Regions from separate parts of the Proteus sp. CA142267 genome, predicted to be linked through region 2. Evidence: riboswitches for the same ligand, from Rfam matches in the RefSeq annotation. Region 2 holds a riboswitch; each other region holds the start of a gene.
What was found. A riboswitch is a leader RNA that binds a small molecule or an ion and turns the genes downstream of it on or off. The one in region 2 is predicted to bind thiamine pyrophosphate.
Positions count from the first base shown of each region.

Region 1: linked by a shared signal. The riboswitch ahead of thiB (thiamine ABC transporter substrate binding subunit) and the one ahead of thiD (bifunctional hydroxymethylpyrimidine kinase/phosphomethylpyrimidine kinase) in region 2 are both predicted to bind thiamine pyrophosphate.
Region 3: linked by a shared signal. The riboswitch ahead of thiC (phosphomethylpyrimidine synthase ThiC) and the one ahead of thiD (bifunctional hydroxymethylpyrimidine kinase/phosphomethylpyrimidine kinase) in region 2 are both predicted to bind thiamine pyrophosphate.

Region 1 is NZ_QPMG01000005.1:66,736-77,635, reverse strand. It holds gene thiP (thiamine/thiamine pyrophosphate ABC transporter permease ThiP) at 1-907, opposite strand, end outside; gene thiB (thiamine ABC transporter substrate binding subunit) at 907-1,920, opposite strand; TPP riboswitch at 1,985-2,082, opposite strand; gene rppH (RNA pyrophosphohydrolase) at 2,195-2,725, shown strand; gene ptsP (phosphoenolpyruvate--protein phosphotransferase) at 2,734-4,980, shown strand; gene lgt (prolipoprotein diacylglyceryl transferase) at 5,060-5,950, shown strand; gene C0T34_RS10390 (thymidylate synthase) at 5,996-6,847, shown strand; gene C0T34_RS10385 (potassium:proton antiporter) at 7,088-7,597, shown strand; gene C0T34_RS10380 (prepilin peptidase-dependent protein) at 7,591-8,235, shown strand; gene C0T34_RS10375 (DUF2509 family protein) at 8,232-8,693, shown strand; gene C0T34_RS18135 (hypothetical protein) at 8,904-9,071, opposite strand; gene recC (exodeoxyribonuclease V subunit gamma) at 9,038-10,900, shown strand, end outside.
Region 2 is NZ_QPMG01000001.1:526,121-537,020, forward strand. It holds gene mdtC (multidrug efflux RND transporter permease subunit MdtC) at 1-2,599, shown strand, start outside; gene baeS (two-component system sensor histidine kinase BaeS) at 2,596-3,972, shown strand; gene baeR (two-component system response regulator BaeR) at 3,996-4,703, shown strand; gene yegQ (tRNA 5-hydroxyuridine modification protein YegQ) at 4,824-6,203, shown strand; gene yegS (lipid kinase YegS) at 6,502-7,395, shown strand; gene fbaB (class I fructose-bisphosphate aldolase) at 7,445-8,494, shown strand; gene thiD (bifunctional hydroxymethylpyrimidine kinase/phosphomethylpyrimidine kinase) at 8,558-9,355, opposite strand; TPP riboswitch at 9,407-9,495, opposite strand; gene pagP (lipid IV(A) palmitoyltransferase PagP) at 10,330-10,900, shown strand, end outside.
Region 3 is NZ_QPMG01000016.1:3,274-14,173, reverse strand. It holds gene thiH (2-iminoacetate synthase ThiH) at 1-953, opposite strand, end outside; gene C0T34_RS17620 (thiazole synthase) at 953-1,732, opposite strand; gene thiS (sulfur carrier protein ThiS) at 1,734-1,934, opposite strand; gene C0T34_RS17610 (HesA/MoeB/ThiF family protein) at 1,931-2,680, opposite strand; gene thiE (thiamine phosphate synthase) at 2,674-3,321, opposite strand; gene thiC (phosphomethylpyrimidine synthase ThiC) at 3,305-5,257, opposite strand; TPP riboswitch at 5,400-5,522, opposite strand; gene C0T34_RS17595 (HAD family hydrolase) at 5,567-6,247, opposite strand; gene nudC (NAD(+) diphosphatase) at 6,393-7,178, shown strand; gene hemE (uroporphyrinogen decarboxylase) at 7,267-8,340, shown strand; gene nfi (deoxyribonuclease V) at 8,333-9,001, shown strand; gene C0T34_RS17575 (YjaG family protein) at 9,076-9,666, shown strand; gene C0T34_RS17570 (HU family DNA-binding protein) at 9,857-10,129, shown strand; gene C0T34_RS17565 (DUF1481 domain-containing protein) at 10,174-10,836, shown strand; gene purD (phosphoribosylamine--glycine ligase) at 10,861-10,900, opposite strand, start outside.

The DNA of each region.
Region 1 (10,900 bases), on a different contig from region 2:
TGATCACGGCCAAAATGGGCGGCACTAAAAAAAGGATCGCAAGAGTGATAATTAAACCATCAGTTATTTTGCTAAAGAGTGGATCATAGGGATCACGCCAAGGCTGCTTTTGATTGTTTCCCACAAAAAGAGTGCCTTTTAGCTTTTGGCTGATAAGCACTAAGCCTAAACAACAAAAAAGCTGGATCAGGGCTAAAAGCGCAGCACGATGTAAATCGTAGTCATAACTTAATGCTTGATAAATAGCGAGTTCAACCGTTGTTGCTGCGGGGCCTCCACCTAAAGCCAACACAGTAGCAAAGCTTGCAAAGCAGAGCATAAAAATCAGTGATGCTGTGGGGAGCATTTGTCGCCATAAATAAGGGAATTCCAGAAAGCGAAAACGTTGCCAGCCATTCATGCCTAATTGTGAGGCTAATTGGCGTTGCTCTGATGAGATGCTTTCAAGTGCTTGTAATAGCATTCTGGTTGCTAATGGCATATTGAAAAAGATGTGAGCTAATAAAATGCCTTGCAAACCATAAGGCGTAAATTGGTAGTCGATCCCTAGCCATTCACAAATTTGAGCAATCCATCCTACTCTGCCATAAACCGTTAAAATGCCAAAAAGGGCGACTAAAACTGGTAACACAAGGCTCATGGCACATAGGCGTAAAAACAGTGTTCGCCCTTTAAATTGGCGTCGATAGAGTGCTTTGGCGAGCCAAATAGCAGGTAATATTGAAAATAGGGCGGATAAAAAGGCTTGCCAGAAAGTAAAACGAACGACATGCCATAAATATTCATCAGCAAAAATCGAGGACAGCTCACCACTTGGTGCATTAAACCACAATGCGCCAAATGACAATAACGCCACGATAAGCAATAAACCCGAGGCACACAGCCCCGGGATAAGCCATCTTCCCATTAGCGACTAACCGCAGATTGCCAATTACGCGTCCATGTTTGGCGCTCTTTTGCGACAATTTCTGCATCAAATTGCAATGATTTTTCAGGTTTAGGCATTAAAGAATAGACCTCTGGCAATGGCATATCTATAACAGGATACATCCAATTGGTAGTCGGTATAGTTTCTTGGAATGCAGGGGTTAACATAAACTGCATAAATTGCTGTGCTAGTTCAGATTGTTTGCTCGATTTAAGTTTTGCGGCAACTTCGACTTGCAAGTAGTGTCCTTCATCAAAAATCGCTGCCGCATAGTTATCTTTTTTGTCTGCTAGGATGTGATAACCTGGAGATGATGTGTAACTCAGCACAAAATCACCTTCACCTTTTAAGAATAAGCCATAAGACTCACTCCAACCTTTAGTGACGGTCAATGTTTTTTCTGACAATTTTTTCCATTCAGTCGCGGTGTTTTCAGGATAAAGTGACTGCATCCATAGCATTAAACCTAAACCAGGAGTACTGGTGCGAGGATCTTGATAGAGTATCTTCCATTTTTCTTTGCTGTTTAGCAGTTCGGCCATGCTTTTGGGCGGATTTTGGATACGGTTTTTATCATAAATAAAAGCAAAGTAACCGTAGTCATAAGGCACAAAAGTATCGTCAGTCCATTTTTCAGGTAAGGTGAGTTTAGATGTATCGATATTACTTGGTGCGAAAAGCCCAGTTTCTTTTGCTGCGTGGATCAAATTGTTATCTAATCCTAAAATAATATCCGCCTTACTTTTATCACCTTCCATACGTAAGCGATTAAGTAGAGACACACCATCAGACAGGGCAACCAGTTTTAACTCACAATCACATTGTTGTTCAAACGCTTTTTTTATTGCAGGTCCTGGCCCCCAATCTGCGGTAAATGAATCATAAGTGTAAACAGTGAGTGTGGGTTTTTGTGCTAAAGCTTGAGTCGAAAAAGTGCTCATAATACCTAGTGCGCCGAGCAGGAAAGTAAAGCGAAGTGATTTAGTTAACACGTTTAGTTCCTCAGTAAAAGTCAGGTAGGATCTGAGGAGTGAGGATGGCAAACCAATAAGTATTGCAACATCCTGACTCAAATCCCTACGCCAGTATTAGCTGGATCAGGTTCCACGAGTTTTTCTCAGCCTAGAAATAGAAAGGCACCCCGTTGAGACTTTCCCATTGTAGATAAATACGCGCGCCATGCAAAGTCTGTTGATAGAGGTTTACCGTCTGTGAGTAGTATGAAACAATGAGTTATCTTTCAAATTTGGTTATTGAGGTAGTCTAGTGATCGATGATGATGGCTACCGCCCGAATGTAGGGATTGTAATTTGTAATCGGCAAGGGCAAGTGCTTTGGGCTCGTCGCTATGGGCAACATTCATGGCAATTTCCTCAAGGAGGGATTAACCCTGGAGAATCGCCAGAGCAGGCAATGTACCGAGAGTTGTTCGAAGAAGTTGGGTTAAGTCGCAAGGATGTCAAAATTCTTGCCTCCACACGTAACTGGTTACGTTACAAGTTACCTAAGCGTTTGGTGCGTTGGGACACAAAACCTGTTTGTATTGGACAAAAACAGCGTTGGTTCCTTTTGCAGTTAACAAGTAATGATAAAGACATTAATGTTCAACAAAGCAAAACGCCAGAATTTGATGGCTGGCGTTGGGTGAGTTATTGGTATCCTGTTCGACAAGTCGTCTCTTTTAAACGCGATGTTTATCGGCGTGTCATGAAAGAGTTCGCACCAGTAGTCATGTCATTGCAAGAACAAGTGTCTTTACCGCGTCCATCGTATGGATATCGGCGTAAAAGGTATTAGATAACACTATGCTGACACGTTTGCGAGAAATTGTAGAAAAAGTGGCTATGGCAGCTGGGCTTCCAGAAGCGCTTGAACTCTTAGTCAAGGAAACGTGTCAGGCAATGCACACGGATGTGTGTTCTATTTATCTTGCCGATAAACAACGTAGTTGTTTTTATCTTATGGCGACCAAAGGGTTAAAAAAACCTAGAGGGCGAGCCGTTAGCCTTTCATTTGATGAAGGTGTTGTTGGTGAAGTGGGGCGTCTTTCAGAGCTTATTAACCTCGCTGATATTCGTGAACATCCTAGCTTTAAATACCTTCCTCAAGTTAAAGAAGACGATCTCCGCGCTTTTCTTGGTGTTCCTATCGTTTATCGTCGCCAACTCCTTGGTGTATTAGTCGTTCAGCAAAAAGAGCGTCGCTTATTTAATGAGAGCGAAGAATCTTTTATGGTGACGCTGGCGACACAGCTTGGTGCCACATTATCGCAAGTACAAACTAAAGGACTTTTTGGACAATATCGTCAAAGTCGTATTAAAGCACTTTCAGTTTCTACTGGCGTGGTCATGGCTTATGGCTGGCAAGAAGTCTCTCAACCTGTCCTTGAAAATGTTTTTAAAGCCAGTGCTCTTGATATAAAAGCAGAATTAAATCGACTTACGGTGGCTTTAGAAGATGCTACCGCAGAATGTCGCCGCTTTAGTAAGCGCTTTATGGCGAATGCACAAAAAGAGAGTGCCGCCATTTTTGATCTCTATTCGCATTTACTTAACGATCCTCAGCTCAAACATAAAATGACCGCAATCATTACACAAGGGTATGTTGCGGAATGGGCGGTTAAAGTGGTGGTTGAGAAAGTTGCAGCCCAGTTCTCTAGCCTGAAAGATGGTTATATGAGAGAGCGAGCTTCTGATCTTAAAGCATTAGGGCGCCGGTTATTATTCCATTTAGATGATGATCTTAGCTCAACCAATATTTGGCCAGAACGTTTTATTTTGGTGGCTGATGAATTAAGTGCAAGTTTATTGGCAGAGCTACCAGAGCAACAGCTTGCTGGTGTAATTGTTCGAGATGGTGCAACTCACTCGCATTCTGCCATTCTTGTTAGAGCAATGGGTATACCCGCAATTATGGGTGCGGATATTCAGCCTGAGCTTTTACATAATCGAATGCTTATTCTTGATGGTTATCGTGGTGAGATTTTTATCGAGCCCGAGCCTTTTATTACTCAGGAATATAAACAAATTATTGATGAAGAGAGCGTATTAAGCCAAATTGCAGAAGAGCAGCTTGAACAGCAAGCGGTTTTAAAAAATGGTGAGACAGTTAGCGTTCAACTGAATGCGGGATTAAATATAAAGTATGAACAACGCATTAGTGTGGGAATTGATGGCGTTGGTTTATATCGAACAGAAATCCCTTTTATGCTACAAAGTGGTTTTCCTTCAGAAGATGAACAGAAAAATCGCTACCGTGAGATCCTCTCTTTTTTTCCTGATAAACCCGTTGTCTTGCGTGCTTTAGATATTGGGGCTGATAAGCAACTTCCTTATATGCCAATTAATGAGGAAAATCCCTGCTTAGGTTGGAGAGGAATAAGAATATTGCTCGATCAACCTGAAATTTTCCTTATTCAGCTACGTGCAATGCTAAAAGCAAACCTCGAATTTAAAAATTTGAAAATATTGTTGCCGATGGTGACAAGTATTGATGAAATTGACGAAGCAAGAACATTGCTACTACGAGCATGTGATGAAGTGAGTCGAGAACTAAAATGTGAATGTGTTCCACCTCCGTTAGGTATTATGCTTGAAGTGCCTTCATTGGTGTTTATGCTGTCACAATTAGCTAATCGGGTTGATTTTATCTCCGTTGGAACAAACGATTTGACTCAATACTTACTTGCAGTCGATCGTAATAATACCCATGTAGCATTACTCTATGATAATTTGCATCCTGCGTTATTGCGTTCACTGAATTTGATTGCAACACAATGCCAATATTATCAGTTGCCAGTGAGTGTTTGTGGTGAAATGGCGGGTACGCCAATCGGGGCATTGCTGTTAATAGGGCTCGGTTTTAGGCAGTTAAGCATGAGTGGTCGTAGTTTACCTAGGGTAAAATACTTATTGCGCCATCTTGATCCTGTGATGTTAGAGCTTTTTATGCAACGGGTGTTGCAAGCTGAAACGGCAACAGAAATCAAAAAATTGTCTTCTGAATTTATGGAACGGCAAGGATTAGGTGGATTAATTCGCGGAGGTATCTAGTAGGCCTTCGTATAAGCCTTTTCTATGTTGGTAATAAATGACCAGCATAGAAATTATTGATTAAGTGAAGTAGGGAATAATGAGTATAAGCTACCTTAAATTTCCAGAGATTGATCCCGTTATGTTCTCTATTGGGCCAGTGTCATTACATTGGTACGGTATGATGTATTTAGTTGGGTTTGTTTTTGCCTTATGGCTTGCAAACCGTCGAGCTGCAAAACCGAATAGTGGTTGGGCTAAAAATGAAGTTGAAACATTACTTTATGTCGGTTTTGTGGGAGTGTTTATCGGTGGTCGTTTAGGTTATGTTTTATTCTATAACCTACCTGTCTTTTTAAATGATCCTCTTTACCTCTTTAAAGTATGGGATGGCGGTATGTCGTTCCATGGTGGTTTAATTGGGGTAATTTGTGCCATGATTTGGTTTGCTAAACGTACTAAACGTAAATTCTTCCAAGTGGCAGACTTTGTTGCACCATTAATTCCATTTGGTTTAGGGTTAGGCCGCATTGGTAACTTTATTAATGGTGAATTATGGGGACGCGTTACATTTGATACGCCTTGGGCTTTCTTATTCCCAACCTCACGTTCTGCAGATCTTCAACTTGTTGCCCAAGATCCAGCAACACTACTGCCAATCATTCAAGAATATGGGGTTTTACCTCGTCACCCATCACAGCTTTATGAAATGCTATTAGAAGGTGTGGTGTTATTTATTATTCTGAATATCTTTGTACGCAAAAGTCGCCCAGTAGGTAGTGTGTCAGGCTTGTTCCTTATTGGTTATGGTGCATTCCGTATTATTGTTGAATTCTTCCGCCAACCAGACGCACAACTAGGATTATTTGGTGGTGTGAGTATGGGACAAATACTTTCAATTCCAATGATTTTATTGGGTATTATTTTTATGGTATGGGCTTATCGTCAAGATAAAAAGACACCACAAAATCCAACACCTGCTCACAAATAGTGTGAGATAAATTTTTTACTATTAGCTAATTACAAGAGAGACAACATGAAGCAGTATCTGGCATTGTGTCAACGCATTATCGATGAAGGGCAATGGATTGATAATAAACGGACAGGAACCCGTTGTTTAACGGTGATTAATGCTGATCTGGAATATGATGTTGCAAATAACCAATTTCCACTGATAACGACACGTAAAAGCTTCTATAAAGCTGCAATTGCAGAGTTGTTAGGGTATTTACGCGGTTACGACAACGCAGCACAATTTCGTGAAATTGGTTGCAATACATGGAATGCAAACGCTAATGAAAATGGGGCATGGCTAAATAACCCTCATCGCAAAGGTGAAGACGATATGGGCCGTGTTTATGGTGTTCAAGGACGCCAATGGCAACGTCCAGATGGTTCCCATTTTGACCAACTACGTAAAGTGGTAGATGACCTCTCTAAGGGGGTAGATGATCGTGGCGAAATCGTAACGTTCTATAATCCAGGTGAAACTGAGCTAGGTTGTTTGCGTCCTTGTATGCATACACACACATTTTCATTAGTGGGTGATACGCTTTATTTAACCTCTTATCAACGTAGCTGCGATGTGCCATTAGGTTTAAATTTCAACCAAATACAGTGCTTTGTATTATTAGCGCTGGTGGCTCAAATTACAGGGCATAAGCCGGGTAAAGCATTTCATAAGATAATCAATGCACATATCTATGAAAATCAATTACCACTGATGCGAGATGTACAACTAAAAAGAGAGCCATTGCCGTTACCAACATTACATATCAATCCAAAAATCAAAACGTTGGAAGATATCGAAACATGGGTAACAACGGATGATTTTATCGTTGAAGGCTATCAATGCCATGAAGCGATAAAATATCCATTTACGGTTTAATTTTTCTTTTGTATTTTGTATTTAAAGCCTCTGTTTAGTGATAAACAGGGGCTTTTTATTTCTATTATTAACTTTAAATTCAATAAATTAATGCTAGTCATCAATTATCATTGATGACTATTTTTTTGTATTTGTTCTGAAAATATTGTTACTGCGTCATTGTTCGAAAAAAAGACTCTCTTTTGTTTATCTTACAAAGGTTTAGCTGCATCCTCATCGCAGGCTCTAAAGGAGAACAAAATGAACAGTGACATGGAAATAAGCCTAAATAGAAAACTTGAACAAGAGAATGAATTTGGGATAAGCCTGCTTGAAATGCTTATTGTCATGATGATTACCTCGATTTTAAGTTATTTATCAATTACGACCTATCAGCAATTTACCCATCAACGTCAATTGATACATAGTGTGCGAGAAACTATAGCCTTTCTTTCTTATCAGCGACAACAAGCGCTACTGTTTAATATAAAGATTAAAATATCACTTCATTTATCGCCCAGTAATCAAGTTGTTGCTATTCCTTTTCCTTTGCGACATTTGCCTGAAAAACAAATGATTTTTCAATTAGCGCCAGGTATTCAACTTAAACAATCAACAGTCTCAAATTTTACGTTTGGGGGTATCCGTCAAACCTTAAGACCAATGAGTTTTGTGCTTCAAAGTTCAGAAGGTGAAGTGAAAGTTGTTATTTCATCTTTAGGCAGAATAAGAGCATGTAGCCAGACAATTAAGGTATTTTCGCCATGTTAAAGCGATCAATATTTTCATTTTCATCTGGCATGATGCTGATGGAATGTCTTTTTGCCATAGCAATTAGTGGGGTTCTATTTCTTTGTATTAGTCGAGCTTACCCCCAAATAATGAACACTTTGATCCATTGTTATCAACAATACCAGTTAGATATTTTTTTAAGAGAACGGTTATTGGTACTAGAAACACAACTAAGGCGCACTGGGTATTGCTACGGTGATTGTACCTATGCATTGCAGTCAAGGAAGTTTCACACTTCACCATTAAAAATAGGTCAGTATTCTTATCAAGAAAAAAACTCCTGCATTATTTTCGCTTATGACGTAAACAGCAATGGTCGATGGGATGCACCTTCTTCAAGAGAGAGTGATTATTTTGGTTATCGGCTTAAAAATGGGCAATTGGAGCAATTAAGAGGAGTACAAGATTGTACTTCTTCAGGATGGCAACGATTCTTTGAAAGTCATGAGATTGAAGTGACGGAGTTTATTTTACGCCCTTATTCAAGGCAACATCTCATTAAAGATAAACGACTTTTTTATCTTTCAGTCTCTTTAAAATTTCATTTAAAACAATCTCCTGCTGTGAAATCACATTATAAGAATGACATTCGGTTAAGGAATGTGACCACGTTATGAGTCTTGATTCAATTCACAATAAAAGTGAGCAAGGATTTGCAAGTTTGCTTGTCGTAATGGGATTTATTGTTATGAGCTTATCAGCACTTGGAAGTTTTGCTTATTATTACAGACAGTCTCAACAAATAGTGATGCAAGAACTACAAGCACGACAAGCTTTTTTATTTGCTGAATCCGCATTGGTGTGGGGAATAAAGCTGGATTGGGGAATTTCGTCGTCACAGTTAAATAAATGGCAATGCCGTCATTTTCATGCAAATCCTAAAATAAAAAGCTGTTTATTTTTGCTCTCTTTGGAAAAGGGCTTATTACAAGGACAAGCAGAAAGCTTAAAGGGTTATAAAATATATCATTATCAATGGGTTGATTTGTCGAAGGACAAAAATAAATCTATTGTTGCACATCCAAAAGGATGGCTAGATTATTGCCCATTAGTGCATAAGGAGTGTGAGTTATAGCTAGCATTCGAAATAAATCAGAAAATGGCTCTATTTTACTTAATACAATGTTTATACTACTGTTTTTTAATATTAGTTTTGTCGCTATTATAGGGTATAGTCAATCATTAAAAGCTGACTTTCAGCGGTTAATTCAAATTCAGCAGACAGGGCAGGAGCTTTTTGTTTTATTTGAACAAATGTCTGAAATATCACCTGACTATTTTGCTTCTAACCGAAAAATAATGACACGCTCACTTTTGCAGTCTGAAGATTGTCAGCAAATAGAAGGTTATGTTGCCAATCATGCATTACCCACACTAAAGCTATATTACTGGTCATGCTATTAATAAAATGAGGATCTGATGTTTCATATATACCACTCAAATCAGTTGTCATTACTAAAGTCACTTATGGTGCACTTTATGCAGACCAGACCACTTTCCTCTCCTTTTGAACAAGAAGTGATCCTTGTACAAAGCCCCGGAATGTCTCAGTGGTTACAAATCCAGCTTGCCGAAAGCTTGGGTATTGCTGCTAATATCCGTTATCCATTACCAGCAACCTTTATTTGGGAAATGTTTACTCGGGTATTATCAGGTATACCTAAAGAAAGTGCTTTTTCTAAAGATGCCATGACATGGAAATTAATGGCCTTACTTCCTGAATTTTTACCTCATGAAGAATTTAAACCCTTACTGCATTACCTTGATGATGATGAAGATAAACGTAAACTTCATCAGTTAGCTGGGCGTGTGGCTGACTTATTTGACCAATATTTAGTTTATCGTTCAGATTGGCTAATGTCGTGGGAAAATGATGAGTTAATAGAAGGATTGAGCGAAAATCAACGCTGGCAAAAAATATTGTGGGTAGCATTACAGCAATACACAAAAGATCTTAATCAGCCTCAATGGCACCGTTCTAATCTTTATCAACAATTTATCTCTACATTAAATAACGCAGATGAAGGGGAGCTTCAGCACTGTTTTCCTCCTCGTATTTTTATTTGTGGAATTTCAGCATTACCTCAAGTTTATTTGCAGGCGTTACAGGCTATTGGGCGTCATACCGAGATCTATTTACTTTTTACCAATCCTTGTCGTTACTATTGGGGAGATATCCAAGATCCTAAATTTCTCGCTCGCCTTAATAGTAGAAAACCACGCCATTATAAACAATTACATGAATCGCCTTGGTTTAAAGATGAAAAAAATGCTTCTTCGTTATTTAATGAAGAAGGCGAACAAAGTATTGGTAATCCGCTATTAGCGTCATGGGGAAAATTAGGTAAAGATAATCTTTATTTCCTCTCAGAACTAGAATATACCGATGTGTTGGATGCGTTTGTTGAGATCCCAAGAGATAATTTACTTCATCAATTGCAAGCGGATATCCTTGATTTAGAAGATTTTTCGCAATTGGGTACAACACTTGTAACTTATGAGTGTAGTGAAGATAAACGTGTGATTTCGCCAGATGATCATTCACTGACTTTTCATGCCAGCCATAGTCCACAGCGCGAAGTGGAAGTGTTACAAGATCAATTACTGCATTTGTTAGAGCAAGATCCTGAATTACTACCGCGTGATATTATTGTGATGGTTGCGGATATCGATAGCTATACACCTTATATTCAAGCAGTGTTTGGTAATGCGCCTTCAGAACGTTATCTTCCTTTTGCTATTTCAGATAGAAAAGCACGTCAAGCACACCCTGTATTACAAGCCTTTATTACGCTATTAGAACTTCCTCAAAGTCGTTTTACAGCAGAGCAAGTGTTAGCCTTACTTGAAGTGCCTGCGTTAGCTGGGCATTTTTCTATTTTTGAAAGTGAATTAAAACTGCTACGCCGATGGGTGGATGAGTCAGGTATACGCTGGGGATTAGATGATGAGAATGTGGCTTCATTCTTATTACCCATTACGGGTAAAAATACGTGGGAGTTTGGCTTACTGCGCATGTTGCTAGGCTATGCGATGGAAAGTGAAAACGGTCCTTGGAAAGGCGTTCTTCCTTACGATGAATCCAGTGGATTAGTCGCTGAACTTGCAGGTCATCTCGCTGATTTTCTTTATACATTAAGTGATTGGCGTACACGTTTGAATGAAACTCGTTCATTAGAAGCATGGCTAGAAGTTGGGCAACAATTAGTTGATGCCTTTTTTGAGTCTGATGAAGAAACGGAATTAGTGTTAGCGCTTATTATCCAACAATGGCAAAAAGTG
Region 2 (10,900 bases):
AGCACAAAAAATCTCACAAATTGAAGGTGTCAGTGAAGTTTCGGTTGGTGGCGGTTCATTGCCCGCGATACGTGTCGCCCTCAATCCTGATGCGTTATTTAACCAAAATGTCAGCCTCGATGATGTTAGAAAAGCGATTAGCCAAGCGAATGTGCGACGGCCTCAAGGCTTTGTCAATAATGACGAAGGACGTTGGCAGATCCAAACTAACGATGAGCTCAGTAAAGCGGCTGAATATCGCCCAGTGATCGTGCATTACAATCAAGATGCAGTCGTGCGTTTAAGTGATGTAGCACAAGTTACCGACTCAGTACAAAACTCGCGAGCCGCAGGAATGAGCGGCGGAGAGCCTGCAATTTTGCTGGTTATTCGTCGTGAAGCGGGTGCCAATATCATTGAAACTGTAAATCGTATTCGTGATGAGCTTCCAGAATTACGTGAGCTTATTCCCGCAAGCGTTGACTTAAAAGTCGCACAAGATAGAACACCGACTATTCGCGCATCATTAGCAGAAGTTGAACGTGCGTTAGCCATTGCTGTAGCACTGGTTATTTTAGTTGTGTTCTTATTTTTACGCTCCGGTCGCGCTACGCTGATCCCTGCTGTTGCTGTACCTGTTTCATTAATTGGCACTTTTTCAGCCATGTATCTTTGTGGCTTTAGTTTAAACAACCTTTCATTGATGGCATTAACCGTGGCGACAGGCTTTGTGGTTGATGATGCCATTGTGGTGCTTGAAAATATTTCTCGCCATATTGAGAATGGTTTAAAACCTAAAGAAGCCGCCTTAAAAGGGGTTGGAGAAGTCGGTTTTACTGTCCTTTCAATGAGTATTTCTCTTGTTGCCGTTTTTATTCCATTACTGTTAATGGATGGCCTTGTTGGGCGATTATTTAAAGAATTTGCCATCACCTTAACAACGGCTATTGCTATCTCGCTATTTGTTTCTCTAACGCTAACACCCATGATGTGCGCACATTTACTCAAAGGAATGAAACCCAAAGCGCAATCGCATTTACGCGGTTTTGGTAAGTTACTTTTTCGCGCTCAGCAAGGTTACAGTGTCACATTACAAGCTGCCTTGCGTCATCGACGCTGGGTTATGGCCATTTTTCTCGCCACTTTGGGCTTAAATGCTTATTTATACATCAGTGCACCAAAAACGTTTTTTCCCGATCAAGATACGGGACGTTTAATGGGATTTGTGCGTGCTGACCAAAGTATTTCATTCCAATCGATGAAAGAAAAAATGGCTCGTTTTATGCAAGAAATTAATGCAGATAAAGACGTTGATAGCGTAACGGGTTTTACGGGTGGCGGGCGTATTAACAGTGGGTTTATGTTTATTTCCCTCAATCCGCTGTCAGAGCGTACCGATAGCGCAAATCAAGTGATTAACCGCCTACGGGCAAAATTAGCTAATGAACCGGGTGCCAACCTCTTTTTAATGCCAGTGCAAGATGTTAGAGCTGGTGGACGCCAAGCGAATGCCAGTTATCAATTTACATTATTAGCGGATGACTTAAGTGAGTTGCGTAAATGGGAGCCGATTGTCCGTAAAGCTTTAGGTGAACTGCCTCAGCTTGTCGATGTTAACTCTGATAAAGAAGATAAAGGCGCCGAAATGGCACTGACTTACGATCGCGATACTATGTCGCAATTAGGTATTAATGTCAGTGATGCCAATAATCTGCTGAACAATGCTTTTGGTCAACGTCAGATCTCTACTATTTATGCACCGTTAAATCAGTATAAAGTCGTGATGGAAGTCTCTGAACAATATACACAAGATGTCTCTGCGTTAGATAAAATGTATGTGGTCAATAATCAAGGTGAGCGCATTCCATTATCCGCATTTGCAAGTTGGTATCCAGCGAATGCACCATTAAGTGTGAATCACCAAGGATTATCGGCATCTTCAACTATTGCCTTTAATATTCCTGAAGGCTATACATTAGCTGATGCCATTAATTCTATTGAACGCACAATGACAGAATTAGGTGTGCCCAATACCGTCAGAGGCTCCTTTGCAGGCACGGCTCAGATATTCCAAGAGACCATCAAATCACAGCTTATTCTTATCCTAGCGGCGATTATAACGGTCTATTTGGTATTAGGTGTACTGTATGAAAGCTATATTCATCCGCTGACTATTTTATCTACCCTACCTTCTGCGGGTGTCGGTGCCTTATTAGCATTACAGCTTTTTAATACGCCTTTTAGTCTGATTGCTCTTATTGGCATTATGTTGCTGATTGGTATTGTGAAGAAAAACGCCATTATTATGGTGGATTTTGCAATTACTGCGCAGCGTGAAGGCAAATTATCGGCTAAAGAGGCCATTATTCAGGCTAGTCTACTGCGCTTTCGCCCTATTATTATGACAACGCTTGCCGCATTATTTGGGGCATTGCCATTGATGTTAGGTAGCGGAGATGGTGCCGAGTTAAGACAACCTTTAGGGATAACAATTGTAGGTGGTTTATTAATGAGCCAACTACTGACCCTTTATACAACCCCTGTTATTTATCTATTTTTTGATGGATTGCGTGAACGTTGGCAACAACGACGTATCAGCAAAAAAGAGGCAAATGCATGAAATTGAGAAGCAAGCTGTTCTTAGTGATTTTCGCTACTTGTATGGTGGTTGTTCTCGCCATGCATATTGGTATTCGAGGTAGCTTCCAGCAAGGATTCATTGGCTATATCAAGAAAAACAGTGAACAGCGTGCAACTCTTTTAGCTGAAGCTTTAACTGAACAATATGCGTTAACGGGAGATTGGCGGTTCCTCAATAGAGATGATCGCTCTCTTTATCAAATATTACGAAGTATTGACCAAATAAGCCAAAGTAGCGAAGGCCCGCCACCCAGAGGTTGGCGGACACAGTTTTGGATCGTTGATAAAGATATGAAGCGCCTATTTGGACATGACAATCAATTTCCCGCAGAGACATTTAAAAAACCCATTACTTTTCACGACGAAATTGTTGGGTGGGTAATTGTCAGTGCGGCAGATAAAATCAGTAATGAAGCTGATATTAGTTTTGATAAACAACAACTGCTTACCAGTTGGATAATTGCAGGTTTAACGGTTCTTTTTGCTTTATTTATCACGCTTATTCTTTCTCGCAATATGATACGCCCTGTTAAACGCCTCGTTGAGGCGACACATAAATTAGCAGCCGGTGACTTTTCTGTGCGAGTAACGCCCACAAGTAAAGATGAAATCAGTCAACTCGCTACCGACTTTAATCAACTTGCCAGCACACTAGAAAAAAATGAGCAAATTCGTCGTGATTATATGGCTGATATCTCACATGAATTGCGAACCCCTCTTGCTATTTTAAAAGGTGAACTTGAAGCGCTACAAGATGGTGTCAGAAAACCTACAACAGAAACGCTGAACTCCCTTTTATTTGAAGTCACAAACCTGACAAAACTGGTTAATGATCTCCACCAGCTTTCATTATCGGACAGAGGCTCTTTAACTTATCGTAAAGATTTTATTGATATTAATGAGGTTATTTTGCTGGCTGTGGCTTCTTATCGTCACACATATCAAACTAAAAATATTACTCTACTCACCGAATTAGATGATTTATCGCCACTCATTGTACAAGCCGATCCTGATAGGTTGATCCAGCTTTTCCATAATCTGCTAGAGAATAGCGTGCGCTATACTTATTCGGGTGGCCAATTACATATCAGCACCCAAAAAGGGCAAAGACATGTTCTTATTTCATTAGAAGATAGTGCTCCGGGGCTTGATAGTGCGCAATACGAAGTTGTTTTCCAACGTTTTTATCGTGCAGAAAACTCACGAAATCGTGCAAGTGGCGGTTCAGGTTTAGGTCTTGCGATTTGCGAAAATATCGTTGAAGCTCATAATGGTAAAATAAGTGCCATGCCTTCTTCTTTAGGTGGTATGAAAATTCTTATAGAATTACCTGCATATTCTGATGATCTTTAAGCCTATAACCATTGAGCCAATAAATGACAGTATCTGAATCACCCTATTCAATCCTGATTGTTGAGGACGAACCTAAACTTGCCCAATTGCTTATTGATTACCTTCAAGCATCTGGTTATCAAACTCATTGGTTAGCGGATGGTGCAGAAGTGAGCCATTGTGTAAAGCAACAGCATTACGATTTAATCTTGTTAGATCTCATGTTGCCAGTTAAAGATGGCATTACAGTCTGTAAAGAGTTACGTCAATTTTCAGATATTCCCATCATTATGGTGACAGCTAAAACAGAAGAAGTTGATAGATTACTTGGGCTTGAAATTGGTGCTGATGATTATATTTGCAAACCCTATAGCCCAAGAGAAGTGGTAGCCCGAGTCAAAACTTTATTGCGTCGTTTTTATCGACCACAAGATATTGTTCAAAGCGATAAATTAGTCGTTATTGATGAACAGGCTTATCAAATCCAATACAACAATAAAATTCTCGATTTAACGACTGCTGAATTTCGTTTGCTAAAAGCCTTGGCTACTCAACCCGGCAAAATATTAACCCGTGATCAGTTAATGGATCACCTTTATGATGACTACCGTATTGTGACGGATAGAACCATTGATAGTCATATTAAAAACTTACGACGTAAACTTGAGCAACTTAACGATCAAATTGAATTTATTCGCTCGATTTATGGTCAAGGTTATCGTTGGGAAACCCAAGCTTACCGTTTTCGATGATATTTTTTCAGGAATACATTGAACCTCGCTACACTTAAGCGCTAGAATCCACCCCTTTATGATATACCCCTACCCAATGTGTGGGGGACTGACTTGAAATCAGAACCAGGAAATTTAACCATGTTTACACCCGAATTGCTCTCTCCTGCTGGCTCATTAAAAAATATGCGCTATGCATTTGCTTATGGCGCAGATGCCGTTTATGCAGGTCAGCCACGTTATAGCTTACGTGTGCGTAATAATGAGTTTAACCATGAAAACCTTGCTAAAGGTATTCAAGAAGCCCACGAATTAGGTAAGCGCTTCTATGTTGTGGTTAATATCGCACCTCATAATGCTAAATTAAAAACCTTTATCCGTGACTTAAAACCCGTCATTGATATGGGTCCTGATGCGCTGATTATGTCTGATCCGGGTTTGATCATGATGGTGCGTGAAGCCTTCCCTGAAATGGATATTCACCTTTCAGTGCAAGCCAATGCTGTTAACTGGGCAACCGTAAAATTCTGGCGTCAAATGGGATTAACTCGTGTGATCCTGTCTCGTGAACTCTCTATTGATGAAATTGCCGAAATTCGTAAGCAAGTTCCTGATATGGAATTAGAAGTTTTCGTCCACGGTGCATTATGTATGGCTTACTCTGGTCGTTGCCTGTTATCTGGCTATATCAATAAGCGCGACCCGAACCAAGGTACTTGCACTAACGCTTGCCGTTGGGAATATAAAGTCGAAGAAGGCAAAGAAGACGATGTAGGTAATATCGTCGAAAAATACACACCAATCCCAGTTAAAAACGTTGAGCCTACTTTAGGTGTTGGCGCGCCAACTGATAAAGTTTACTTGATCGAAGAAGCAAAACGTCCTGGTGAATATATGACTGCGTTCGAAGATGAACACGGTACTTATATCATGAACTCTAAAGACTTACGTGCGATTGAACACGTTGAGCAATTAACTCAAATGGGTGTGCATTCGCTCAAAATTGAAGGCCGTACTAAATCCTTCTATTACTGTGCTCGTACAGCTCAAATGTACCGTCGTGCGATTGATGATGCGGTTGCAGGCAAACCCTTCGATCCAACGTTACTAACAACATTAGAAGGCTTAGCTCACCGCGGTTATACAGAAGGCTTCTTACGTCGTCATACCCATGATGCATACCAAACTTATGAATATGGTTACTCTGTCTCTGACACTCAACAATTTGTCGGTGAATTTACAGGTAAACGTGTAAACGGTTTAGCCGAAGTTGATGTTAAAAATAAATTTGTTTTAGGTGATAGCCTAGAATTAATGACACCAACTGGAAATATTCAATTCACGTTAGAAGAGCTGTTTAACAAAAAACAACAACCAACCGATGTTGCACCGGGTAATGGTCACATGGTTTATTTATCTGTTCCTGAAGATGTTGATTTAGATTTTGCTCTGCTGATCCGCAACCTACAAGGTACAACAACACGTCAACCGCATAAAATTGATGCGGTAGAAGTGAAGTAAAGCATCATAATCTGATTTAAAGTGGTCAATTTCAAATACAGATCACATCAATAATGATTTGTTTACCGTATCATCAGTTCCGAAAAATAAAGAACTAGAATGAATACAGTAAGACTAGGAACCACCTCCTTGGCAAATCCAATCTCCCTTGGATTTGCCTTTTCTTTTTTATACCCTTCTTAATAGCTCTCCTTTGCATACAGCTCATTCTCTTTTTCGTTATCATTTGTAAAAAAAATAGTAATTTTCTCGATATCCATTACCTTTAAAAGAGTGATTCAATTAAAGGGACTCATCAATGAGTAAAATTAGTTTGCTAATCATTAATGGAAAAAGCGCTGACAACAGCGCATTGAGAAAAGCGGTTTACCAATTACGTAACGAAGGTTTTAATCTCCAAGTAAGAGTGACTTGGGAATCCAGTGATATACGACGTTTTGTACAAGAAGCTATCGATATGCAAGCCGAAACGGTGATTGCCGCAGGAGGCGATGGCACGATTAATAGCGTTGTTTCTGAATTAATTCACCTCTCACCCTCATCTTTACCGACACTTGGCATTATTCCCTTAGGCACAGCAAATGATTTTGCCACCAGCGCACAAATTCCTCGTGATATGGAAAATGCACTTAACTTAGCCGTTAAAGGACGTGCAATACCTATTGATGTAATCGCCGTGAATAAGACCCACTATTTTATCAATATGGCATCAGGGGGCTTTGGAACCAAAATCACAACAGAAACGCCTGAAGCGTTAAAGTCTGCATTGGGCGGAGCCGCCTATTTTATTAATGGCCTTTTAAGTATCGATTCTTTAAAAGCGGATCACTGCACAATCGAAGCTGAAAATTTCCACTGGGAAGGAGAGTCTCTTATTTTGGCTGTCGGCAATGGCCGTCAAGCTGGCGGTGGACAAAAATTGTGTTCTGATGCCTTAATTAATGACAATAAACTTAATCTCACCATTGTTGAAGCTCATGAACTTCTCCCTTCAATTTTAAGTAGCATGTTTGATAGCAAAAAGAATGACAAGATAATCGAGCGAGAAAGTCGCTGGGTAAACATTAGCGCTTCTCATGAAATGATATTTAATTTAGATGGAGAACCCCTTTTAGGGGATAAATTTGAATTTATTGTGTTACCTGAAGCGATCCACTGCCGGTTACCGCCTCAATGTGACTTGTTATCTTAATGTAGATAAATGACAATCACTCTCATCTCATCATGAACTGGAGTATGTAATGACTGATATAGTAAGTTTGTTAGGTGCTGATGCGAAATCATTATTAGAACATCGTTGCCAAACCATCCCGAGCGAAAATCTCTACCTGCCAGGTTCTGACTTTGTTGATCGTGTTATGATTGATAACAATCGCCCTAATAGCGTGTTACGTTCAATGCAAACCCTGTTTAATCACGGGCGTTTAGCGGGAACGGGTTATCTGTCTATCCTACCTGTTGACCAAGGTGTGGAACACTCTGCCGCAGCCTCTTTTGCAGCAAACCCACTCTATTTTGATCCGAAAAATATTGTTGAGTTAGCGATTGAAGCGGGTTGTAACTGTGTTGCCTCTACTTATGGTGTTCTTGCTTCTGTTTCTCGTCGCTACGCACACAAAATCCCTTTTCTTGTGAAACTAAACCACAACGAAACCCTAAGCTACCCAGCGCAATATGACCAAACACTATATGCCAGTGTAGAACAAGCCTTTGAAATGGGTGCTGTTGCAGTGGGTGCGACCATTTACTTTGGTTCACAAGAAAGCCGTCGCCAAATTGAAGAGATCTCAATGGCCTTTGAACGTGCTCATGAATTAGGTATGGTCACTGTATTATGGGCTTATTTACGTAACCCAGCCTTTAAGAAAGATGGCGTTGATTACCATGCAAGTGCGGATTTAACCGGTCAGGCAAACCATTTAGCCGCTACAATTGGTGCTGATATCGTTAAACAAAAAATGGCTGAAAATAACGGTGGCTTTAAAGCGATTGGTTTTGGTCATACTGATGAGCGTGTTTACACAAAACTCACCACTGAAAACCCAATTGATTTAGTTCGCTACCAATTAGCAAACTGCTATATGGGCCGTGCGGGATTAATTAACTCTGGTGGTGCTTCAGGTAATAATGATCTTGAAGATGCTGTCCGTACTGCCGTTATTAACAAACGTGCGGGTGGTATGGGCTTGATCTTAGGACGTAAAGCATTCAAGAAGTCAATGAAAGATGGCGTTGCCCTAATTAATGCAGTACAAGATATTTATCTAAATAAATCTGTCACTATTGCTTAATTGATAGATTTAATGTGAAAGCCACTCAACTGAGTGGCTTTTTTAATGTTGTTGTAGGCAGCCTTACCACCAGCGATGAAAATGGTGTACCGGACCAAAACCTTGCCCAACCTCTAAACTGTCGGCATGTTCTAACGCTTGCTGTAAATAGATTTTTGCTTGTTCAACACAAGTTTGCCAATCAGAGACTTGAGGACGAATAGCAGCTAACGCGGCTGAAAGAGTACATCCTGTACCGTGAGTATTTTTCGTATTAACGCGTTTTGAAGTGAATCGCCACTCGCCATCTTGGGTAAATAACCAATCAGGACTTTCATTTTCAGTTAAATGCCCCCCTTTCATCAACACCGCTTTGCATCCTTGTTTTAGTAATGCATAACCTTGTTGCTTCATCGTTACTTCATCTTGAGCGACTTCACAACCTAGCAGTGTTGCTGCTTCAGGTAAATTGGGCGTGATCAAATCAACTAAAGGTAACAACTGATTGACCATTTTATTAACCGCATCTGGCTGCAATAGTGGATCACCACTTTTTGCAATCATTACGGTATCAAGTACAACAAAAGGAATGGCATATTGCTGAAGCTTGTCGCAAACCACATCAATAATCGCGACATTAGAGAGCATACCAATTTTGGCACTATCAATTCGAACATCAGATAAGACAGCATCTAATTGAGCGGCAACAAAATCGGGGGATAAATCATAGACACGACGAACACCACAGGTATTTTGAGCAACAAGTGCTGTTATTACTGTTGTGCCATAAACACCCAGTGCGGAAAATGTTTTCAGATCAGCCTGAATACCCGCACCACCACTAGGATCGGTGCCTGCGATAGACAATGCATTGAATCTCACTGATTAACTCCTCCTTTCACCAGTTACAGAAAAGTCGGGCTCTGTTAATCAGCAGAGTTACCTTGACTTCCCTACGCTGGCATTATCCAGATCAGGTTATACGGGTTCATCTCAGCCATAAGGCGCCCCGAGCCAAAGCCTGTAAATTCAGGCGATAAGGAGTATCGCACGCTCAAGATAAAGATGCTAGTAACCAGCGAGGATCGCCTTGTATATTATTTTTATCCGTTTTAACGATAATCGATATATTAATTGTCAGAAGAAGTAAATATGATAAATCACCAAATAAAATAACAGAATAAAATCAATGAGCTATAAATATTACGATATAAATCTTGATAAATTATTACTGGAGTAAAGACCGCGATACCCATCGGCTACTTATCATTAGCCAAGAAAAATTATCTCAATAATAAACAATATTTTTGTTTTAGGATAATCTGCACAAAAAATCGGCATTTCGCTAAACAAAACTTACACCACTTAAACGATTTATAAACCAACACAGAGTTTTTCTTTTTTTTATTTAACTCTTCTTATTCGTTACTCTATTATCCTGCTGGAAATTTATCTCTTTTGATAAGTTGATGTTATTGATATCGATATTTCAATTAAGTCATAAAAATAGATATTTTGTGGATTTTTTCTGTTGAAAATGACTAAGCCTAAATTATATCTTACAGGCCTTATTTATCAGTTATTTATTTAAAATCTAATAAAAACTTAATTTTTTATTAAAAACAATACATTATCATAAAAAAATAACAGCATTTAATATCAGACAAAATTACGTTCATAAGTACAATAAATCTATTTATTTTCTTCTTAACCGATTCTAATCCCTTAAGATTTTATTTAAGAAGTAAAGTTTCAGATACCTCTTATCTTAAATACTTGTCGATTAAATAACACTATTAGTAATGTTTATTTGTCATCACCAGAATCACTGTTTATGCCGTACTCGGAGTTATATTATGTCATCATCCTATTTTCACCCTAGCGTATTAGCCACAACGTTGTTTTCACTTACGTTAACAACTTCAGCTTTCGCTTCTGAAAATAATACAAATACCCATCAGATTATTACGACAGAAAACCAGCAAACCACTAGTAACGCGCCTCAACCTAATAATGAAGAGAGCTACTGGGGAAAATTTAAGCGTAATGTCAATCAAACTTGGGATAACGACCAATATAATTACTATTTACCGGTATGGACTTGGCATAACCGTTTTACTTACGATAGAGAAAAAACTAATCGCTATAACGAAACACCTTGGGGTTTTGGTATGGGTAAATATCGTTATGACAATGACGGTGATTGGCACTCTCTTTATGCGATGGCATTTATGGACTCAAATAACCGAGTGCAGCCTATTATGGGCTATGGTTTTGAAAAAATGTGGTATCCCGGTGATAAAGACGGGTTCCGTATGGGGGCAGGATTTACGCTAAGCATTACAGCGCGCCATGAATACAACTATATTCCTATGCCACTTCCTTTACCGTTAGTTTCTGTCGGCTACGGGCATCTTTCACTACAAG
Region 3 (10,900 bases), on a different contig from region 2:
ATATTATTAATTGCTAACGGCACTGTGTTATCGCGAAAATATGGAGATTCACGAGTTGAAAGTGAAAGTTCAATATCGGGTGCTAAAATGCGAAAAGCACAGATCAACTGAACTAACTCAGCTTCACTCATTACTGATGCGGGGTTAAGTCCACCAGCACAAGGACGTAAACGAGGAAAAGAGATAGAGTAACGACTTTTCCAATAGCGTTTTTGTAAGAACAAGAGATGTTCCGCCACCATATAGCAATCGCTACGCCACTGACTTGAAAGGCCAATCAATGCACCTAAACCAATTTTATCAATCCCTGCTTGCCCTAATCTATCTGGTGTTTGTAGTCGCCAATGGAAATCTTGTTTTTTACCTTTTAGATGATGAAGCTGATAAGTTGGTTCATGATAGGTTTCTTGATAAACCATGACACCATCAATACCCAGAGTTTTTAATTCTGCATACTCTTCTGTTGCAAGAGGTTGAACTTCCATCATTAATGAACTGAAATTTTCTCGAATAAGAGGGATATATTGGCGAAAATAATCCATACCCACTTTTCTTTGATGTTCTCCTGTCACTAATAACAAGCTATCAAAACCTAATTGTCTAATGCTATTACATTCGGCAATGATCTCATTTTCATTTAATGTTTTGCGTTTAATGGCATTACTCATTGAAAAGCCACAATAAGTACAGTCATTTGCACATAAATTAGAAAGATAGAGTGGAACATATAATCCCACAATATTACCAAAACGTTGTCGAGTAAGTTTCTGAGCGCGTTGAGCCATAGGCTCTAAGTAATGTCGACCCGCAGGCGAAATCAGCGCCATAAAATCATCGAGTGTAAGGGTATGACGATTTAATGCGGCTTCAACATCCGCATTGGTTTTACTATTGAGCTTTAATGTAATGTCATCCCAGTCGAGTTGTTGCCAATAATCAGAAAAAGTGTCCATTAGAACGCCTCTAAGTATTGAGTTAATGGGCTAGAGGCTTGTGCTTGCATATTCACAATTGAAGCGGGTGTGGCAAGTCCTGATTGTCGAGCAAGTTCGCCTGCATCAAGCGCTGCTTTAAATGCTTGTGCCATTAAAACAGGATTTTTAGCAACAGCAATTGCGGTATTCACTAAGACTGCATCTGCACCTAACTCTAAAGCTTCAAGTGCGTGGCTTGGCGCACCAATCCCTGCATCAACAACAACAGGTATTGAGGCTTGTTCAATAATAATCCGTAGAAAATCACGAGTCTGTAAACCTTGATTTGAACCAATAGGAGATCCTAAAGGCATTACGGCTGCACAGCCAACTTCTTCTAAGCGACGACACAAAACAGGATCAGCACTACAATAAGGTAAAACAACAAAACCTTCTTTAACGAGGATTTCAGCGGCTTTAAGTGTTTCAATAGGGTCGGGTAATAAGTATTTGGTATCAGGATGAATTTCTAATTTTACCCAGTGAGTACCAAAAGCTTCTTTGGCTAAACGAGCCGCAAAAACAGCTTCTTGTGCTGTTTTCGCACCGGATGTATTAGGTAGTAATTTTACCCCTAGTGATTTAAGTGGTGCGATTAAATCATCATTGCCATTTTTTAAATCCACACGCTTCATTGCCATCGTAACTAATTGGCTACCCGAAGCTTTAATGGCTTCTGTCATTAGTGTTGGTGTTGCAAATTTCCCTGTGCCTGTAAAAAGTCTCGATGTGAATGTTGTATCAGCAATTTTTAACATATCAGCCCCCTGCAATTGCTTGGAAGAGAAGAATAGTATCGCCATCATTAATAAAATGTGTTTCCCAGTTGTCACGGGGAACAATCGTTTCATTGATGGCAAGTGCTACACCAATTGGTGGTTGCTCTAGCTGAATAAGGAGCTGACAAATAGTGACAGGCATATCCAGAGAATATTGTTCGTCATTTACGGTAATGTTCATGCTATCCCTCGACAAACAGGACATGTTTTTGATGGTGTTAAACGCAAAGTACTCCAATTTTGTTTTCTACCATCGAAAAGGCGAAGTTTTCCACTTAGAGTACAGGGTAAGCCAGAGAGCAATTTAATTGCCTCAAGTGCCTGAAGTGTACCAATCACACCCACAACAGGACCTAAAATTCCGGCTGTTCTGCAATTGCGTTGTGGTTCGGTCTGATCTGGATAGAGGCAGTGATAGCAGCCATGAGTAAAAGGAGGTTCAAACACCATAAGTTGTCCACTAAACCCTACGGCACTGCCACTGATAAGCGGAGTTTGCTGCGCAACACAAGCACGATTAATCGCTTGGCGTGTGAGCATGTTATCTGTGCAATCTAAGACTAAATCAGCCTCTTTAACTAATTTAGATAATGAGTCATCATCAATACGTTGTTTATAAGAGGTAATTTTTATCTCTGGATTTAATGCGAGCAGAGACTGCCTTGCGACCTCTGATTTTGCATTAGGAATATCTTGAGTTCGATAAAGAATTTGACGTTGTAGATTAGAAACATGCAACTCATCATCATCAACTAAAATAAGCTCCCCAATACCTGCACCAGCAAGATAAAGTGATGCAGGAGAGCCTAATCCACCAAGTCCAACAATCAGTACTCTTGCTTGTTGAAGTTTATTTTGACCCTCTAAGCCAATATCTTCTAACATCACTTGTCGGCTATAACGCATAAAATCATTATCATTTAGCATGATGGTTTTCCCTCCACTAATTCTAATAATTTACGCGTTACTTGTTGCCAATCTGGCGCTTTTGTTATTGCACTGACTAAGGCAATACTACCGACACCAGTTGCAACAACATCAGGTACTCTCTCTAGCGAGATCCCACCAATAGCAACAGTTGGAAAATTAGGTGTCTGCTCTACTTGATGTTTGAGTGCCTTCAAACCTTGGGGTTTGGATGGCATATCTTTAGTTGTCGTTGGAAAGATATGTCCTAATGCGATGTAAGATGGACGCAATGCTTTCGCTCTTTGTAATTCCGTTTCATCATGAGTAGAAATACCAAGGCGTAACCCTGCTTTTTTTATGGCATTAAGATCCGCAATATCGAGATCTTCTTGGCCAAGATGAACACCGTAGGCGTGATGTTTAATAGCAAGTTGCCAATAGTCATTAATAAACAGTCTTGCGTGATACTGTTTACCTAGTTTTATTGCTTCAACGATCTCTTGTTCAACATCGTTTGGTTGTTTATCTTTTATGCGTAATTGCAGGGTGGTAACGCCTGTTTTTAACAGGCGTTCGATCCATTCAATAGAATCAACAACAGGATAAAGCCCAAGCTTTTTTTCTGTTGATGCGAAAGGGGTGTTAGAGGATCTGTTCATTTTCAGTCACCTCAACACTGGCGATTTCTGCACTGTGGTATAACTCACTTCCATGCTCTTTAAAGGCTTGAGACATTTGCTCCATGCCAGCCGCATAATCGCGTACTTCTTGTGTTATTTTCATTGAGCAGAATTTAGGGCCACACATTGAGCAGAAATGAGCGACTTTTCCTGATGCTTGGGGCAAGGTTTCATCGTGATATTGGCGTGCGGTTTCAGGATCAAGCGCTAAATTAAATTGATCTTCCCATCTAAACTCAAAGCGAGCTTTTGACATTGCATTATCACGAATTTGAGCTCCTGGATGTCCTTTGGCTAAGTCGGCGGCATGAGCAGCAATTTTATAAGTAATAAGCCCTTGTTTTACATCTTCTTTATTAGGTAAACCTAGATGCTCTTTAGGGGTAACATAACAGAGCATTGCACAACCAAACCAGCCAATCATTGCTGCACCAATACCTGATGTGAAGTGATCGTAACCTGGTGCAATGTCTGTAGTAAGAGGACCTAATGTATAAAATGGTGCTTCATGACAATGCTCTAATTCTTCTGTCATATTGCGACGGATCATTTGCATTGGAACATGACCAGGGCCTTCTATCATGACTTGAACGTCATATTCCCATGCAATTTTTGTCAGTTCACCTAAGGTATGTAATTCAGAAAATTGTGCTTCATCATTTGCATCTTGAATTGAACCCGGTCTTAATCCATCGCCTAGAGAAAGGGAAACATCATAAGCTGTGCAAATTTCACAGATTTCACGGAAATGTTCGTAGAGGAAATTCTCTTTATGATGTGATAAACACCATTTCGCCATTATCGAACCACCACGAGACACAATACCCGTTAGGCGTTTTGCCGTCATTGGTACATAACGTAACAATACGCCTGCATGAATAGTAAAGTAATCAACGCCTTGCTCTGCTTGTTCAAGCAAGGTATCTCGAAACATTTCCCAAGTGAGATCTTCAGCAATACCGTTAACTTTCTCGAGTGCTTGATAAATTGGAACTGTGCCGATAGGAACTGGGCTGTTACGAATGATCCACTCACGCGTTTCATGAATATAACGGCCTGTTGAGAGATCCATTACAGTATCAGCACCCCAGCGTGTAGACCAAATCAGCTTTTCCACTTCTTCTTCAATGGAGGAGGTTACAGAGGAGTTTCCGATATTGGCATTCACTTTCACTAAGAAATTACGCCCAATAATCATCGGTTCTGATTCAGGGTGATTGATATTGGCAGGAATGATAGCTCGGCCCGCAGCAACTTCTTGGCGTACAAATTCAGGGGTAATATTGTCAGGGAGATGCGCACCAAAGCTGAATCCTGCATGTTGTTGGTGTAAAACTTCGCTACGAATTCTCTCTCGGCCCATATTCTCACGAATAGCGATAAACTCCATTTCAGGCGTAATAATACCTTGGCGAGCATAATGCAATTGCGTCACACTCTTTCCATTTAACGCTTTTTTAGGGCTTGGCTTTAAAGGAAAACGCAGATGTTCTAATCCAGCGTCGGCAAGGCGCTGTTGGGTGAAATCCGAACTTAAAAGAGAAAGTGCTTCAGTATCATTGCGCTCATCAATCCATGGTTGGCGTATTTTTTTTAATCCAAGATTAACGTCAAGTTGAGAAGCCGGATCGCCATAAGGGCCTGATGTGTCATACACAGGTACAGGTTCATTATCTTCAAAAACAGGGGAATCTTTTGATCCTCCTACTAGTGTTTTATCAAGTTGGATCTCACGCATTGGTACTTGAATATCAGTACGTGATCCTTCGAGGTAAATGCGGTTTGAATTTGGGAAACTGACACCTTGAATAGTGCTGATAAACTCTTGAGCTGCATCACGCTGCTCTTTTCGTGGGCGATGTTTGTTGTTTGTTGGTGAAATATCTTTAACGGATATAGTTTGATTTTGGGACATAGCATTTCCTAATAAATATCATGCAGGCTAATTGCCTGTCGGGTGAATATTGAGAAAAATGCTTGTCTGGAGGTCGCAGGGAGTATCGACAGATAGGTGTATATAAGTGTGTAAAAAAATATACGCAATGAAGCTATCAAAAGGTCGAATCACTCTTGTTCCCTTCGCGGGTATTAACCCGATCAGGTTCCGCGGATCCCGAATTAACGGTCTCAGCCTGTGTTTATAATAGCCTTATAAACACTAGGCACTCCGACAAGAAGACGTCCAGTATATGAAAGATTTTAAAAACTACAAGTCCGACATGGGTTATTTATTTAAATCCCAATGTTGTTGTTCCCACGCTTTTTCATCTGAAACTAGAGTTAATTTTTTATCTGCATTAACCGCGATAACATGGTCTGCTTGGTAACATAATGGGAGATCATTAGATGAATCAGTATAGAAATAAATATAAGTTTCATTAATGTTATTGGCTTCTTTCCATTGGTTTAAACGCTCAACTTTTCCTTCTCGAAATGTAGGAATACCTTCAATAAATCCAGTGTAATGATTGTCCTTAATTTGCATATCAATACCCATTGAAACGTCCGCATTGAGTTGCTTTGCAATAGCATGAACTAGAAAGGACATTGTTGCTGAAATAATTATAACGGGAATGTTTTGCTGTCGATATTGTGTAATTATTGATATTCCTTGTGGGTAAAGTAGAGGCTGGATTCTTGTTTCAGTGAAGTCATTAACCCAATGATTTATCTCATCTATATCATAATGTTTAAAATATGCTAGATGTTGAAAAAGATATTGGTTTATATCCAGTTTTTCAGCGTAATAGTCTGCGATCATTTGTTCATCTAGTTTTAAAAAATGAGGATCTGTGACTATATTTTTGTCCCACAAATAGTTTGTCCATAAGCGACTAGAATCGCCTGCTAAAAGTGTTTCATCTAGATCAAAAATAGCAATTTTGTTTTTTGTTTTATCTGTCATTCTAACGGTTCTTACTATTAATAAAATTTATATTTATATTTAAGAATGTTAATGAATTATAGAAGATAGTCATAATTCATTGAGTGGTTATTGCTAAAAAGAGTATCCTCTATTCTATATCATTATTTGGGATAGAATGGTCGTTATGCATTTATATACATTATCAGGGTCAGAAAAGGGCTGGTGGACAGTCAGTCTTGGTGGACGAGTATGGTTACCTAAAGGCGAACTTCCATTTGGCTTAGCTAAAGATTGGGATCTCATTGGTCAGCACGCCAAAATTGTTGGTGAATGGCAAGGTGAAACAGTTTGGCTTATTCATGGAAAAATGGATAATGACATGTGTTCACCAAGGCTTATTGCTTCACAGGATGAAAACTTATTTAAATTAGTTGGTCGTGGCGTTCAACTGGCTGAGTTTTATCGTTCTCACCGTTTTTGTGGTTACTGTGGTTCCAAAATGCGTCATAGTGAGAGTGAATGGGCATGTTTATGTGATAACTGCCATGAACGCTATTATCCACAAATTGCCCCTTGTATTATTGTGGGTATCCGCCATGAAGATAAAATCTTATTAGCACATCATGTTAGGCATAAACATTCACCTCTTTACACTGTACTTGCTGGTTTTGTTGAGGTTGGTGAAACCTTAGAAGAAGCCGTAGCCCGTGAAGTGTTTGAAGAGAGTAATATTCGTATTCGCAATATTCGTTATGTATCCTCTCAGCCTTGGCCATTCCCTCACTCCTTAATGATGGGCTTTTTAGCTGACTATGATGGTGGTGAACTACGCCACGATCCTTCAGAATTAACGAGTGCAGCTTGGTATCGTTACGATCAATTACCACAGATCCCACCGCCAGATACGATTGCTAGACGCTTGATAGAAGATACGATAGCCAATATTAGACAAGATAAAGAAAAAAACTAAATAAAGGCGCTGTCAGCCAACAGTTATTTTTCCAGCATGTTACAATGCCTGCGATTTTGCGGCCCTATTACTGTTAATGGAGTTAGTCATGAGTGAGTTGAAAAACGACCGCTATTTACGTGCGCTGTTGCGCCAACCTGTTGATGTCACCCCAGTTTGGATGATGCGTCAGGCAGGCAGATATCTTCCTGAATATAAGGAAACACGGGCACAGGCGGGGGATTTCATCTCATTGTGCAAGAACACAGAATTGGCTTGTGAAGTGACATTACAGCCTTTAAGACGCTTTCCTTTAGATGCTGCTATTTTATTTTCTGATATTTTAACTATTCCAGATGCAATGGGATTGGGTCTTTACTTTGAAACAGGTGAAGGCCCTCGTTTTAAATCACCAATAAATAGTCTTGATGATATTAAAAAGCTACCTATTCCTGATCCTGAAGATGAACTGGGATATGTGATGAATGCAGTTCGTGCCATTCGTCATGCATTGCAAGGTAGTGTGCCATTAATTGGTTTTTCGGGAAGTCCTTGGACGCTGGCAACCTATATGGTTGAAGGTGGAAGTAGTAAGGCCTTCACAAAAATTAAAAAAATGATGTATTCAGAGCCTCAAGCACTACATCTATTACTGGATAAACTGGCAGATAGCGTTATTCTGTATCTGAATGCTCAAATTAAAGCTGGTGCGCAGTCTATCATGATCTTTGATACATGGGGTGGTGTGCTAACTGGCCGTGATTACCAACTCTTCTCATTACACTATATGCATAAGATTGTTGATGGTCTTATCCGTGAATATGATGGAAGAAAAGTTCCTGTAACCTTATTTACCAAAGGTGGCGGTCGTTGGCTAGAAGCGATGGCTGCGACGGGTTGCGATGCATTAGGACTTGATTGGACGATTGATATTGAAGATGCACGTCGTCGAGTAGGGGATAAAGTTGCGCTACAAGGCAATATGGATCCTTCTATGCTGTATGCACCGCCTGCCAGAATAGAGCAAGAAGTCGAAACTATTCTTGCTGGATTTGGTAAAGGTAATGGTCATGTCTTTAATCTTGGGCACGGTATTCATCAAGATGTTCCACCAGAACATGCTGGTGCATTTATTGATGCGGTTCACCGTTTATCGAAGCCTTATCATCAGGATAATGATTAATACCCAGCAATTACGTCAGGAGCAGACAGAAAAAGCTCAACAGATTATTTTAACGGACCAATTTACAGCACCAACTTACATAGCAGGTGCTGATGTTGGTTTTGAAGAAGGTGGCGCAGTTACTCGCGCCGCCATCGTGATAATGCATTACCCTTCTTTTGAAATTCTTGAATATCAAATTGCGCGAATACCTACAACTCTTCCTTATATTCCTGGTTTACTTTCGTTTAGAGAGTGTCCTGCGTTACTGACTGCTTGGCAACTAATCAAACAAAAGCCTTCCCTTATTTTTGTCGATGGACAAGGTATTGCTCATCCTAGAAGGCTTGGTGTCGCAAGTCATTTTGGTTTATTAGTGAATACGCCTACTATTGGTGTGGCAAAAAGCCGTTTATGTGGCATTGATAAAGTCGTCAATGAAGAAATGGGAAGTCACGAACCGCTAATGGATAAGAATGAGCAAATAGGGTGGATTTATCGTAGTAAGAAAAAATGTAAACCCCTGTATATTTCTCCGGGTCATAAAGTGAGTATGAATGGCGCTTTGCAGTGGGTTGAGTTGTGTATGAAAGGATATCGATTGCCAGAACCCACACGTTGGGCTGATGGTATTGCTTCAAATAGGCGATTATTTGAGCAGTTGAATAAGAATAAGCTCTAAATGACCGGGAAATATGTGGATATTTTTAATTTTCAGGTAAACTGCGCCTAAGTTAAGAAAATGAGTAATCACGAATGTTGAAGAACCCAATCCATTTACGTTTAGAAAAGCTAGAAGCTTGGCAACATCTGACGTTTATGGCGTGCCTGTGTGAGAGAATGTACCCTAATTATCAGGTATTTTGTCGTGAAACAGGATTTACCGATCCAATGCTTTATCGCCGTATTCTCGATCTGGTTTGGGAAACTTTAACGGTGAAAGATGCAAAGGTTAATTTTGATTCTCAATTAGAGAAATTAGAAGAAGCTATTCCTGATGCATCTCAGTTCGAGATTTATGGTGTCTATCCTGCGATTGACGCCTGTGTTGCACTTAGTGAAATTGTTCACTCTCGTTTAAGCGGTGAATCATTAAGTCACGCTATTGAAGTGAGCAAATTATCAGTAGGGACAGTTGCTTCACTTGAAATGACACAAGCAGAAAGAGAAATGAGCGAAGAAGAGCTTAGATCTCTACCTGCTGTTATTGAAGAGTTCGATATCCAATGGGAAATTTACCGTCTACTTGTAGAATGTGAAGAAAGAGATATCGAACTGATCAAGGGTCTACGTGCAGACCTTCGTGAAGCTGGAATGAGCAATATCGGTATAGAATTAACGCACTAAATCAGAAAAACGTGATTTAGTGCTTGAAAAGCGACGTTTAAAGACTTCACATCACCCCTGTGTATGTTCTACATTGGGTACGAAAAGAAGTGGCTCAGGTGTTTTACTTAATTTATCCTCTTAAAAAGATAAGTTAAGTTTTTTCACCAGATGTTTTTCAAACGATAAAACATACTTTAAGGACTATTTTATGAACAAAGCTGAATTAACCGAATCAGTTGCTGAAAAAGCGGATCTGACAAAAACTCAAGCAAAAGCTGCTATTGAAGCGTTTATCGATTCAGTAACAGGTGCTCTGAAAGAAGGCGATTCTGTACAGTTAGTTGGTTTCGGTACATTCAAAGTGAATCACCGTGCAGAGCGTACTGGTCGTAACCCTCAAACTGGTAAAGAAATTAAAATTGCAGCAGCTAACGTTCCTGCATTTACTGCCGGTAAAGCACTGAAAGACGCAGTAAAATAATTCCTTTGAACGGAATGAACAATAGAGGGGGATTTACTCCCCTTTTGTTGAAACGACAGGGGCTGTTAGCAATAGGATCTGCTTTTTTGCTCAGCGCCTGCTCCTCTACTGTGCAACTACCTGAATTTTCTGCAACAGGTTATATTGCAGATGAAGGTGTTGTCCGGCTATGGCGTTTAAATAATAAAGTGTCAGAGCCTCAAGTGATCATGAGTGTTTATAGCTTTTATAAAAAGCCAGAAACTGTCATCACATTCTATGAGTATCGTCAAAATAAGCTTTGGCAAGTCCGCTCTGAAGTTATCAATCCAAATGATCCCTCCTCTTGGCATCTTCGTTTAAATAAACGAGGTGAAGTTATTTTCATGCAACAAGAAAGCCAGAAGCAAAAACGAGCATTGACAGAAGATGAGCGTTTAAGAATGGTATTTGCTGCAAGTAAAGAGCGTGAAATTAGTGAAGCGCTTACTATTGGGAAAGTAAATTTAGTACAGGGTATTTGGTATCAAAATACGATGACAACATGTGCTGGTGAGAAGGTGAGTATTTCATTTGAAGGCCCTGAACAACGTTGGTTAAAAACAAGAACACGTAATTCAAGTAAGCCTTCTTATGTTGCTTGGCTTGATTCACCAGAAGGTAAGCAATTACTTATGGTTGCAGAACACGATTTTTGTAAATGGGAACCAACAAAAGAGAGCTTGTGATCACTCCCTTTTGTTGTTGTTAATTTATTTCTTTAAGCGCGCAATCGCTCGGTAGCCGATATCA